Regions from separate parts of the Comamonas jiangduensis genome, predicted to be linked through region 1. Evidence: predicted binding sites of a transcription regulator. Region 1 holds the regulator's gene; the other holds the start of a gene.
What was found. The regulator FNR, encoded in region 1, switches genes on or off when oxygen is low (the NO sensors DNR and NnrR bind a similar motif). The targets are predictions, from matches to a motif close to TTGATNNNNATCAA.
Positions count from the first base shown of each region.

Region 2: the regulator FNR is predicted to act here: its motif matches at 3,026-3,039, upstream of cyoA (ubiquinol oxidase subunit II).

Region 1 is NZ_JARXOV010000002.1:140,104-144,531, forward strand. Features, by position in the region: gene ccoG (cytochrome c oxidase accessory protein CcoG) at 33-1,463, shown strand; gene QEP12_RS02130 (FixH family protein) at 1,532-1,819, shown strand; gene QEP12_RS02135 (hypothetical protein) at 2,058-2,249, shown strand; gene fnr (fumarate/nitrate reduction transcriptional regulator Fnr) at 2,348-3,073, opposite strand; gene hemN (oxygen-independent coproporphyrinogen III oxidase) at 3,277-4,428, shown strand, end outside.
Region 2 is NZ_JARXOV010000021.1:36,685-41,112, forward strand. Features, by position in the region: gene cyoB (cytochrome o ubiquinol oxidase subunit I) at 1-1,630, opposite strand, end outside; gene cyoA (ubiquinol oxidase subunit II) at 1,758-2,804, opposite strand; gene QEP12_RS15015 (MFS transporter) at 3,229-4,428, shown strand, end outside.

The sequences.
Region 1 (4,428 bases):
TTTTCTTTGGTGCGATTTAGGGAGTTTGACTCATGAGTTCCGAGCAAAAAAAACCGCAAAAAATCATTCCTATCAAAGCGGATAGCCAGGAAAAAACCATATCGTTTTTTGAAGCGCACAAGAAGATTTATCCGCGCTCCATCAGCGGACGTTTTATGAGCTGGCGCTGGGCCATGGTGTGGCTGACGCAGCTGATTTTTTATGGTTTGCCGTGGCTGGATTGGGGCCAGCGCCAAATGGTCCTGTTTGACCTGGGTGCGCGACGCTTTTATCTGTTCGGCTACGTGCTGTATCCGCAAGATTTCATTTACCTGACGGCCTTGCTGATTGTCAGTGCGCTGTCGCTGTTTTTATTTACTGCGGTGGCCGGGCGCTTGTGGTGCGGCTTTACGTGCCCACAAACGGTATATACCGAAATATTTATGTGGATCGAGCACAAGGTCGAGGGTGACCGCAGTGCGCGTATTCGCTTGGACCAAGGTGGCTGGACGCTGGAAAAAATCTGGCGCAAAACCCTCAAACAATTTTTGTGGATTGCCTTGGCGCTGTGGACGGGCTTTACCTTCGTAGGCTACTTTGTGCCTATCCGCGAGTTGGGTGGAGAGTTGCTGGCGCTCCAAGGCGGCTGGCAGATTTTCTGGGTGTTGTTTTACGGTTTTGCGACGTATGGCAATGCGGGCTACATGCGTGAGCAGGTTTGCAAGTACATGTGCCCTTATGCGCGCTTCCAAAGCGCGATGTTTGACAAAGATACATTGGTCGTCAGCTATGACGCCAAGCGTGGTGAAAACCGTGGCCCTCGCAAAAAAGACCTGGATTACAAAGCCCAAGGCTTGGGCGACTGTATCGACTGCAAGTTGTGTGTACAGGTCTGCCCGGTTGGAATCGACATTCGCGATGGTTTGCAGTACGAATGCATCGGTTGTGGCTTGTGTGTGGATGCATGTAACAACGTGATGGACAACATGCACTATCCGCGTGGGTTGATACGCTTGACGACACAAAACGCGGTGAGCCAAGGCTGGACCGGCGCGCAAATTTGGCGCCGTATTGCGCGTCCCCGCGTGCTGATTTACACCATGATTTTGGTAGGTTTGACGTCGGCCATGGTCTTTAGTATGGCGGTGCGAGAGCCCCTCAAGGTTGATGTGATTCGGGATCGTGCATCGTTGGCGCGGATTGTGGCCGGTGGCAAGCTGGAGAATGTCTATCGTTTGCAGGTGATGAATGCTACGGAGCAAGCCCAAACTTATAGCGTTGCTGTGAAGGGGCTGGAGGGCATTGCGATGGCAGAAGGCACTACCGTGGACGTGGACTCCGCCCAAACGCGCGGTGTCGCCGTGCGTGTACAAATTCCGTATGGAACTGCTGAACCTGGTTCACATCCTATTGAGTTTGAAATCACGGCGCAAAGTGGCAAAGGCCATGTGCTTGAAAAATCAGTTTTCTTAGTGCCTCGCTAAGAACGCAGCATTGTTGGTGTGCAAGACTGAGTGCTTGCACACTGCGTTTGATGGAAAGAGAGTGGGTTATGTCTCAGGTAGCAAAAAAGCTGGAAGTGCCATCAGGTCCTTGGTGGAAATATGGCCACGTATGGTTGGTGTTCGCAGGGCCTGCCGTGGTGGTCGTGGCAGGTATTGCGACGGCCATGATTGCCATGAATGGCGCGGATCCCGTTGTGGACAACGATTACTACCAAAAGGGCCTGAATATCAACCAGGAACTGCGCCACATCGAAAAGAGCTTGGCGCCAGCGGGTGCTGCGCGTAACCATGTGACAACCCCCGATGCTGATTTGCCCAATCTGGCACCTAAATAACGGTTTATTTTAAAAAAAGTAGCTGCCTGCGCTTTAAATATGCTGACTTCAAGTGCTTTTAATGCACAAGTCATTGTGAATATTGCGCTGGCAGCTATTATTTTTATTTAGCGTTTGTCCCACGCAGCCTGGTTGGGAATGGTGCTCACAATGTCCACATGATTCACGCAAAGGAGTGCACATGTGGACACGACGTTTAATGTGGATTGTTTGGCCCGCTTTTTTGGCAGCTGGTGTGATGGAAATGCTGGTGTTTGCCGCATTCGACCCGCACGATATGTTGTGGCTGGGGCAAGGGATTGAGCTATCTCGCACGGCGATTTATACCCTGGCCTTTTTTGCTTTTTGGGTGGTTTTTGTGGTTGCTGGATATTTGACGGTTTTGCTGTCTATTTCTGCTTCAGAAGTGAACGCCCAGCCTAGCATGTAACGAAGATAGTGTTGTGGCAGTCGCGGCATAAAAAACCGCCCATAAAAAAACCTCCCAGCGTAGGCTTGGGAGGTTTTTTTATGGGAAAGCCAGAGCGCTTACTTGTTGCACTCGTGCTGGCTGTTGACCAAGCGCTGCAGTGCAGCAGTGTCCAAAATGCGCACGTGGCGCTGTTTCACCTCAACCATGCCTTCTTCCACAAATTTGGAGAAGGTGCGGCTGACTGTTTCAAGCTTCAGGCCCAGGTAGCTGCCAATTTCTTCGCGTGTCATACGTAGCACCAGTTCAGACGAGGAGAAACCGCGTGCATGCAGGCGTTGTACCAAGTTCAGAATAAAAGCAGCCAAGCGCTCTTCGGCACGCATGCTGCCCAGCAGTAGCATGACGCTGTGTTCACGCACAATCTCGCGACTCATGACCTTGTGCACATGGCTTTGCAAGGCCGTCACTTCACGCGAAATTTCTTCCAATCCGTCAAAAGGCATGACGCAGACTTCGGCATCTTCCAGTGCTACGGCATCACAGGTGTGGTGGTCATTGACGATGCCGTCCAGGCCAATGATTTCACCAGCCATCTGGAAGCCAGTCACTTGGTCGCGACCATCCTCTGTGGCCACGCAGGTTTTGAAAAAGCCCGTGCGAATGGCGTACAGCGATGTGAATGCTTCTCCGTTGCGAAACAGTGTTGCTCCGCGTTTGACTTTGCGGCGGGTAGCCACAATGTCATCGATGCGCTGCAACTGTTGCTCATTCAGGCCCATGGGCATGCAGAGTTCACGCAAATTGCAGTTGGAGCAGGTAACTTTGATGGTTGGAGGAGTCATGTACTCGAAAGCCCAAGAGTCTTGTGTAAGAAGATGACTTGTGCAGTTAAAAAATCAGATAAGAGACTATGGGATAGCTCGAAGGAGTAAGGAATGATGTCGCTCAAATTGTGACATTCCTTGTACATCAACCTCTTGATTCACGTCAAGGATAAACGTGGCCGATTGTTGCAAAGTATGGTCATCAAGGAAAAGATTCATTCATGACCGTCGTCACCCCCGAACTCTTGCGTCGTTATGACGTGCCAGGCCCGCGCTACACCTCTTATCCCACTGCGGATAGGTTTGTGGAGGCGTTTGGTGATAGTGACTATATCTTGGCGTTGAAGCAGCGCAAAGTTGCAGCTGCTGTAAACCAGCCGATGTCGCTCTATGTGCACATTCCATTTTGTGACTCCCTGTGTTACTACTGCGCGTGCAACAAGATCATCACTAAGCACCATGAACGTGCTGTGACATACATGCGCTATTTGGAGCGCGAAATTGATTTGCATCTGCAGCACTGTGGTCGTGGGCAGGTTGTGAGCCAGTTCCACGTGGGAGGCGGCACGCCCACTTTCTTGACAGACGATGAGCTGCGTAACCTGTGGCGCATGCTGCGTGAGCGGTTTGTGTTTGAGGCGGCGGGTGAGTACTCGATCGAAGTTGATCCACGCACAGTGACGCGTGAACGCCTGGCAGTGCTCAAAGAAATAGGCTTTAACCGCTTGAGCTTTGGGGTGCAAGACTTTGATCCGGAAGTGCAAAAAGCGGTGCACCGTGAGCAGCCTGCGGAGCAGGTGTTTGATTTGGTGGCTGCTTCGCGCGAACTGGGCTTTCAGTCGGTGAATGTGGATTTGATTTACGGCTTGCCCAAGCAAAATCCCGAATCGTTTGCTCGCACGCTCAAACAGGTGACAGAGTTGCGCCCAGATCGTATTGCGCTGTATGCCTATGCGCACTTGCCAGAGCGCTTCAAGCCACAGCGCCGTATCTTGCAAGCAGACTTGCCATCAGCCCCCGACAAGGTGGGTATGTTGTCTTCTGCCATAGAAAGCTTTATTGAAGCTGGCTACGTTTATGTGGGAATGGATCACTTTGCGTTGCCGGAAGACGCATTGGCGATTGCGAAACGCCAAGGTCGCTTGCACCGTAATTTCCAAGGCTATAGCACGCAGCCAGACTGCGATTTGATCGCCTTGGGCGTTTCCGCGATTGGTCGCGTGGGTGCAACCTACAGCCAAAATGCCAAGACGCTGGAAGAGTATTACGACCTTCTGGATCAAGGGCGGCTGCCTGTTGTCCGTGGGCTCGCGTTGACCCGCGACGATACGATTCGCCGTGCCGTCATCATGACGATCATGTGCCAGGGCGAG
Region 2 (4,428 bases), on a different contig from region 1:
TCTTGGCGAAGTTGTACACAGGAGGTGGCGAAGAAGTTGCCCACTCCAGCGTACGGCCAGAACCCCATGCATCGCCCGTAACGTCACGGTTGGCATTGCGTTGGAAGTACGACACCACCAATTGCAGCAAGAACGCACCGATACCGCAGGCAATGATGGCCACACCGACGGCAGCGATCACAAACCAGATTTGCAGCGATTGGTCATCAAAGTGGTTGGCACGGCGTGTAACGCCCATCAGACCCAGGATGTACAGCGGCGTGAAGGCAACCCAGAAGCCCACCAACCAGCACCAGAAGGACACCTTGCCCCAGAACTCGTTGAGCTTGTAGCCAAATGCCTTGGGGAACCAGTAGTTGATACCAGCCAGCAAACCAAACACCACGCCACCAATGATCACGTTGTGGAAGTGCGCAATCAGGAACAGCGAGTTGTGCAACACAAAGTCAGCAGGAGGCACGGCCAGCAACACACCCGTCATACCGCCGATGGCGAAGGTGCACATGAAACCAATGGTCCACAGCATCGGAGGCTTGAACTCGATGCGGCCCTTGTACATGGTGAACAGCCAGTTGAAAATCTTCGCGCCCGTAGGGATCGAGATGATCATCGTGGTGATACCAAAGAAGGTATTGACCGCCGCACCCGATCCCATCGTGAAGAAGTGGTGCAACCACACCAGCCACGACAGCACCGTGATACACACGGTCGCGTACACCATGGAGGTGTAGCCGAACAGGCGCTTCTTGGAGTAGGTGGCCACAATTTCGGAGAAGATGCCGAACACAGGCAAGATCAGGATGTAGACCTCAGGGTGGCCCCAGATCCAGATCAAGTTCACGTACAGCATGGGGTTGCCGCCCAGCTCATTCGTGAAGAAGTTGGTGCCGAAGTAGCGGTCCATCGACATCAGCACCAGGGCTGCGGTCAAGATCGGGAACGAAGCCACGATCAGCGCGTTGGTACAGAGCGAAGTCCACACGAACACAGGCATCTTCATCAAATTCATGCCAGGGGCACGCATCTTGATGATGGTGACGATCAGGTTGATACCCGAGAGCGTCGTACCCACACCCGACAACTGCAGCGCCCAGATGTAGTAATCCAGACCCACTCCCGGATTTTGGTTGCCCAAGTTAGACAGCGCCAACCAGCCGGAGGTCGAGAATTCACCCAGGAACAGCGACACCATCACCAAGATGGCGCCGGTGGCGGTCATCCAGAAGGAGAAGTTGTTCAGGAAGGGGAAGGACACGTCACGTGCGCCGATCTGCAGCGGGATCAGGTAGTTCATGAAACCCGTGACCAAAGGCATGGCCACAAAGAAAATCATGATCACGCCGTGGGCCGTGAAGATCTGGTCGTAGTGGTGCGGAGGCAGGTAGCCCAGGTTGTCACCAAAGGCCATGGCCTGCTGGATACGCATCATCACCGCGTCGGCAAAGCCGCGCAGCAACATGACGATACCCAGAATGATGTACATGATGCCGATCTTCTTGTGGTCGATCGAGCAGATCCAGTCATGCCACAGGGGGCCCCACAGCTTGAACTTGGTCAGTGCGGCCATCACTACGAGGCCGCCGAGCACCACGGCAATAAAGGTCCACAGCACGATGGGCTCATGCGCCATCGGTATGGAGTCCCAGCTGATCCGCCCAATCAGCGGATCGTGGGGCAGCGTTGTTTGTCCAGACATAGTTGTGTCTCTTTCAGTGGCCGCCTGACGCGCCGAAGCGCCTCAAGGCCGCCGTCCTTGCTTATTGCTGTGCCACAGCACCCTGGGAATCGCGCTGGTCCAGGAGGGCCACCACGCGGTCTGCGTTTTCCACCGAGCACACATCGTCAGGCAGGTTCAGGCCCACCTTCTTCATGTAAGCCGCGCCGCCTGCAGCGTCGATGGCCATCATGTGGTGCATGCACATCTTTCCTTCTTCCACGCACATGTTCAGCACGCGGTCGTACAGACCTTCTTGCACGGAAGAGAAACGGGTGACGGGGTGGCGCTCGCTGGGCTTGACCAGATCCAGGTAAGACACACGGTTGAGCTCCTGGCCTTCATCCTTGGCCTTTTGCACCCAAGCGTCAAAGCCTTCGTTGCTCAGGCCATGGAACTTGAAAGTCATGCCCGAGAAGCCTGCACCGCTGTAGTGCGAGTTCAAACCCTTGAAGACGCCTTCTTGGTTGATCACGGCATTCAGCTCGGTCTGCATGCCGGGCATGGCATAGATCATGCCGGCCAGATCGGGCACGTAGAACGCACTCATGGTGTGCGAGGCGGTCAGCTTGAAGCGGATCGGACGATCCACAGGCGCAGCCAGTTCATTGACCGTAGCAATTCCTTGCTCGGGGTAAATGAACATCCACTTCCAGTCCAGTGCCACGACTTGCACTTCCAGCGGCTTGACGTTGGGGTCCAACGGCTTGCTCGCAGAAATACGGTCCAGCGGACGATAAGGATCCAGCTTGTGCGTGCTGATCCACGTCAGTGCGCCCAGCGCAATGATGATGATCAGGGGCACACTCCAAATGACCAGCTCCAAGGCGGTCGAGTGGTGCCACTCAGGGTCGTACTCGGCCTCGGCATTCGTCTGGCGATACTTCCAGGCGAACAGCAAAGTCAGCAGGATCACAGGGACGATGATGATCAGCATCAGCAAGGTGGCAGTCACCACCAAGTCGCCGGACTGAGCAGCAACATCCCCAGCGGGATTAAGCACGACGGCCTTGCTGCAACCGGTAAGGGTGGCAAGCAGTGCCGCGGCAGCGAGCCAGACTGGCCCGCGAGTTTCCGTGGATTTAGGCATGCTTTGAACGCGAAAAACGCGCGTTGTTAGGTGTAAACGCGGATTACAAAACCTGCTGAATTTACTCCGGTCCACCATCTTCTTGCTTCTTGACGCTGGTCAACGCAGTGCCGTGTGATGTCTTTACGTAGGAAACCAGCACCCCGAGCTGTCAATAGACCTCCGTCAAAGAATGTCTAAATCCTTGATTTTTCAGGACATACTGAAATAAGAAAAAGCTCTTGATAAATGTCAAGACCACCCCCAACTTGGGGCAATCCAGCCACACCCAACACCCCGCTTTGGCCGGGGTCTTTGCGCCTTTAGGGTCGCTTTGCCGTAGCAACAAACCCTTCTCCTACAGAGGCGCCGGATAAAACTCGCTTGTTGACCTGCATCAAGCGGCGTACAAGTGGTGCATTGTTTCCCCAGGAGCGATGCATCTATGACTAGCTTTGCACACACCCCCCATCCTATGGATGCGGCATCCATGGACCGGCAGCTTGCTGCGGCGAACCACAGCGAAGACATCACCCCAGGAGAAATTGCCGCCGGCGTCATCATCGGACGAGCCTCTGAGTACTTTGACTTTTTCGTCTTCGGGATTGCCTGCGTGCTGGTGTTTCCTTATGTGTACTTCCCGTTCTTGTCCCCGCTGGAAGGAATGCTGGCAGCCTTTTCAGTTTTCGCACTGGCTTTCATCGCCCGCCCGGTGGGCACCTTCATTGGCATGGAAATACAGCGCCGCTGGAGCATGGCCGCCAAACTCACGATTGCGCTTTTTCTGCTTGGCAGCGCGACGGTAGGCATTGCTCTGCTGCCCAGCTATGACAGCATTGGCGTGCAGGCCATCTGGTGGCTGATGGGCCTGCGTATCGCCCAAGGCCTGGCGGTGGGTGGCTCCTGGGAAGGTTTGCCCTCACTCCTGGCGCTGCACGCTCCCACAGAAAAACGCGGCTGGTGGGCCATGATTGGTCAACTCGGCGCTCCGATTGGTTTTATCGTCGCCGCAGGGGTTTTTGGCTTTATCTACAGCCAACTCTCGCACGAAGAATTCATCAGTTGGGGCTGGCGCTACCCGTTCTGCGTCGCTTTTGCCATCAACGTTGTGGCCTTATTTGCCCGCCTGCGGTTGGTGGCCGATGACGCCTATACCCAGCAGTTCCACTCCATGGAACTAACGCCTTCCGCACCGTTTGAAATGGTTCGCAGCGGCGAAGGTCGCAATGTCTTTCTGGGCGCCTTGGCGGCACTGGCCAGTTTTGCGCTCTTTCACCTGGTGACGGTCTTTCCCCTGTCCTGGATGATGCTGTACGGCGAGGCCTCGGTCACGCAGATTTTGGGGGTACAGGTGCTCGGTGCGTTGATTGCCTGCGCTGCCGTCGTGCTCTCAGGCTGGATGGCTGACCGTTTTGGCCGCCGCAATACCTTGGGCGCCATGGCGGTGCTCATCGGCCTCTTCAGCTTTGCCACCCCCATGCTGCTACATGGTGGCACCGCAGGGCAAAACGTGTTCATCCTGGTCGGCTTCACGCTGCTAGGCTTGTCGTACGGGCAATCTTCGGGGACGGTCACTGCCAACTTTTCACGCAAATACCGCTTTGTTGGCGCGGCCTATTCCGCCGATGTCGCTTGGTTGCTCGGC